One region of the Bacillus sp. z14 (2026) genome, then DNA from elsewhere that is predicted to be linked to it. Evidence: riboswitches for the same ligand, from Rfam matches in the RefSeq annotation. Region 1 holds a riboswitch; the other holds the start of a gene.
The links. Region 1 has a riboswitch for lysine ahead of AC4G3O_RS08110 (amino acid permease). Riboswitches for the same ligand answer to the same signal wherever they lie in the genome.
Positions count from the first base shown of each region.

Region 1 (2,210 bases):
AATAGGATTCCGCTTGCCAGAAGGATAACACCGAAAATAAATGTTTTTAAATCAGCCGTTCCTTTGATGATCACCCAAATGGAATATGCCGTCGCCAATATGGCTATGGTACCATCAATAATTCGTGAACGCATTTCATCAGATTTATATGTCTCGCCAGTCCAAACTAATTTCAGTTGGAATGAGGAGGAAATTAAATATGGCACTAAATAAGAAAGTGTCGCGATATAAATAATAAAGTCAAATGCATGAGCAATTGAATTTGAAATAGTTGAGAAAATAAATAATTGACCTAAACCATTTGAAACAATCATAGAGAAATTAGGAATCCCACGCTTATTGACCTGTAAAAACTTAGGGATAAATAAACCTTGTTTTGCTGCCTGATACGGGATTTCAGCGCTTAACAAGATCCAGCCAATTGTTGAACCAAATAAACTGATCAATCCAATGACCGCCAATGCTTTCCCACCAACAGGTCCCAGCACCGTTTCAATTGCATCGATTAATGGTTTTTCTGAATGGATAAGTGCATCCTGTGTTAATAATCCCATAACAAGTGTACTGATTCCCATATAGATAGCCAGGGCAATCAATAGCCCTAAAATGGTCGCTCTCTTTACATCTGCCTTTCTCTTCGCCCTTGATGCGAATACAACAGCAGATTCAACCCCTACAAAAGCCCATAAGGTTGAGACGGCAGCAAAATTTACCTGGCTGAGTAATCCCCGACTCTCACCATCAATTATACGAGTTTCCGCAAACGGTACAATATTAGATTGTTCAAAGGCAAATAGCCCAATTACAATGAATAATCCAAATCCAAGTACTTTTGCCGCAGTCGCCACAAAGTTTAATTTACCAGCATTCTCTATGCCTCGCATAATAAAGAAATGAACGCCCCAGAGCATGATTGTGCAGACAAGGAATGTTAAAGCATTGCCAACTTTTAGACTAAAATTCCCTATACTGAACAATTCAGCCGTACTAGTCAAACTTGGGAAGAAGGTAGATAAATACCCTGCAAACGTAGTGATGATGGCAATATTACCTGCAAAATTACCAATCCAGTATCCCCATGTAGACATAAACCCGGATAATCTTGAGGCTAAAGAATTTTCCTTGAACAATTCCTTAGCATAAATCTGAGGGCCACCTGTTAAATGTGGCTTACGAACAGCCAGATTCCCAAAAACCAGCGCAATAGTTAGTACTCCCAATCCTGTTAATCCCCATGCCATAATTACTCCGGCAGGACTAGCTACTTCTGCCAGCGTACGCGGCAACATAAAAATACCAGACCCAACCATATTGCCGACTACAAATGCCGTTAAAATCCAAAAACCCAGTTCCTTCTTATTGTGCACGATAATTCCCCTTCCAAAGCTGTCATGTTACTCTCTATTTTTGAATTATCCATTTCTGTGTAAATAAGCTAAATAAAAAACACACCTTATTGTTAAGGTGTGCAACATTTTATGATTAGCCACACCAGACAATAAATGGATAGTTCTCCATGGAATATATACATATCGCGATGTATATATTCCATGACAGTCCTGCACCTATTCGGATACAGTCCCAGCTGCTCTCTTCGGAAAAAAAGAACGCTTCGGCAGATTTTCCTTTCAACTAAAGTCAGCAAGCTTTCCGGCTCTCTTTTTAGTTTACTAATAAAATCTGCGACCTCTACCTCATCTTTTAGTCCGATGAGGATTTGTATTAAATTAAATTATTCCTGTATAAAGGATACAGTGAAAACGCGAATGCTGTCAATATTATTCGACAATGTTATTTTCAAATCAACTTATTTATGATTAATCCATTTGTTTTGGAAAGCTGCTATACTGCTATATTCAGTCTCCAATTTTCTGTATATATTGATGTAAATTGGCAGTAATTCCTCGTATCTTTCTACATTTGCTTTAACCGGCGTATGGACATGTGTAGTTCCCACATAATTTGATACAACGGATAGGTCTTCAATTTCACCGAGTGCATATCTGCCGAGTACAACTGCTCCTAAACAAGAGCTTTCAAAGCTTTCTGGCACATCTACTTCCTGATTAAAAATATCCGCAAGCATTTGCCTCCATAACTCTGAGCGCGCAAATCCCCCCGTTGCCCTGATTTTACTTGGCACACCTATCAATTCCTGCAAAGCTAATAAGACTGTATAGAGATTAAAAATGACTCCTTCAAGCACCGCT
Region 1 is NZ_JBZFQK010000002.1:420,971-423,180, reverse strand. It holds gene AC4G3O_RS08110 (amino acid permease) at 1-1,367, opposite strand, end outside; lysine riboswitch at 1,500-1,700, opposite strand; gene gntK (gluconokinase) at 1,808-2,210, opposite strand, start outside.

Region 2 (2,210 bases), on a different contig from region 1:
CATGGACCCTATTCCGTGTTTTACTCCTACTGTGAATACCTTTACAGATATTCCATGCAAAACAAAGACTTGTCGTAAAAACATAATGATTGTTACTATAATTCCGATTGTACCACCCAGAACCAATGATTTAGTGACATTAGTATTTTCAAAAATGGTTAGAAGTGTTGCATGTCCAGCAACTGCCTGATAACCTGTCCAAAGCATCGCAGCCACTGTGCCTACAATAAGAGTTACAATGGGGATTACCAAATCTCCAACCCTGCCAGTTGTACTTCTCGGTAAATCTTCTTTTAATTCACCTGGAACTGTCTTGGATGGATTATAAAGAATACCTTCTTTTACCGCTCTATCCTCATGTACTTTCATCGAACCAATATTCCAATTTCGATAGATAACAATAAATACCATCGCCAACGCTGCCATCGCATAAAAATTCATTGGGATCATTTGAATGAACGCTGATATGGAACTGTATTCTGTCACCTCATGAGTGATAAAAATTCCTCCTATCAGTGCAATAATATAAGCCCCCCAGCTGGATACAGGCATAATTACACAGATAGGCGCTGAGGTAGAGTCAATCAAATAGGCAAGCTTAGCTCTCGGTATTTGATGTCTATCTGTAATCGGACGTGCTACCTGGCCAACCGCCAAAGCATTGAAATAATCATCAATGAAAATGAGTATCCCAAGTAATGCAGCTACCAGCTGAGCTCCAACTCTGGTTTTAACATGCTTCATCGCCCATTCACCAAAGGCACGGCTCCCACCGGAAATTGAAATAAAAGCCGTAATAATGCCAAGGATGAGCAAAAATAAAATAATATATATATTGGATACATTGAGTGATCCATCTGATATAAAGATTCCTTTTACTGCTTCCCATATAAGGACACATGTCTCACCAATATTAAAATCAGCAAGCATTAAAGCTGATGCTATAATCCCCACACCAAGTGAAAGCAAAACCTTCCTTGTTATAGCCACCATTAGAATTGCCAATAGTGGGGGAATAAGCGTATAAACTGTCGACTCCATTCCTTTTTTCCTCCTCCAAATAAATAAGGGGAACTCGTCGTGAGTGCTGACCCTTGCGCTCTTACCTTTTATGCAAAAGAAAATAAAGAAGGGCTGCAATAGAGAAATATCTACCGCAGCCCTGTATCAGCTTTTCTTTCTCCATCACGACCTGTAGCTCCTCATTATAAGAACCTCTTATAATGACAGTGTTGCTTTTATTTAAAACAACCCCAGCAAATTCATTTCTGACTAATCAACTTGCTTCGGCAGTTTCCCCTTTCGGCTATGCTCTCTGTTGTCATCCTCACATAGCTTACTCTTGAATCCTGCGCCTCTACCCCATCGGAATGATAAGGTACTATCTAATTGTTATTCTAATATAACAGATTACGTTCCTGTTCACAATGTGGAATAGATGTGTATTTTTTTACAATTATCTGATTAATTATTAGGATGAAGCCTGACTCAATTGCTTAACGAGTAACCCGATCGACAACATGTTAGGCTAATTAATCCAATCCTCTCGTTCCTGTAACCCACACAAAACTAAAACTCCCCTGTAAAAGTTTACAGGGGAGTGATTCACCTTTAATGTCCGCCAAGATAGGCCATCTTTACTTTTTCACTTGAGGTTAACTCATCTGCCGAACCCGAGAGGACGATTTTGCCGGTCTCCACTACATAGGCACGGTTGGCAATCGATAGTGCCAAATTAGCATTTTGTTCAACTAAAAGAATAGTTGTTCCCGCATTATTTATTTCTTCAATTATGCGGAAAATTGTTTTAACCAGTAGTGGAGCCAATCCCATGGAAGGTTCATCGAGTAAAAGCAATTTGGGCTTAGCCATTAATGCCCTTCCCATTGCGAGCATTTGTTGTTCTCCACCTGACAATGTTCCTGCCGGCTGTTTAAGACGTTCGTTCATCCTTGGAAAAAGATCAAATACCTTCTCCATATCCTCTTTAATCCCAGCTCGATCCCTACGTAAATAAGCACCAAGCTGTAAATTTTCTTCCACTGTCATATTGGCAAAAACCCGCCGTCCTTCTGGTACATGTGAGATTCCCTGCTTTACAATCACTTGAGCTGCTTTTCCACCTATGGATTTACCCTGATACATGATTTGACCCTGCTTCGGTTTAAGTAAACCTGAAACAGTTTTAAGTAGTGTACTTTTTCCAGCCC
Region 2 is NZ_JBZFQK010000008.1:29,381-31,590, reverse strand. It holds gene AC4G3O_RS17635 (Na+/H+ antiporter NhaC family protein) at 1-1,041, opposite strand, end outside; lysine riboswitch at 1,188-1,368, opposite strand; gene AC4G3O_RS17630 (ABC transporter ATP-binding protein) at 1,612-2,210, opposite strand, start outside.
Region 2: it holds a riboswitch for lysine, as region 1 does, so the genes downstream of both, AC4G3O_RS17635 (Na+/H+ antiporter NhaC family protein) here and AC4G3O_RS08110 (amino acid permease) in region 1, are expected to answer to the same signal.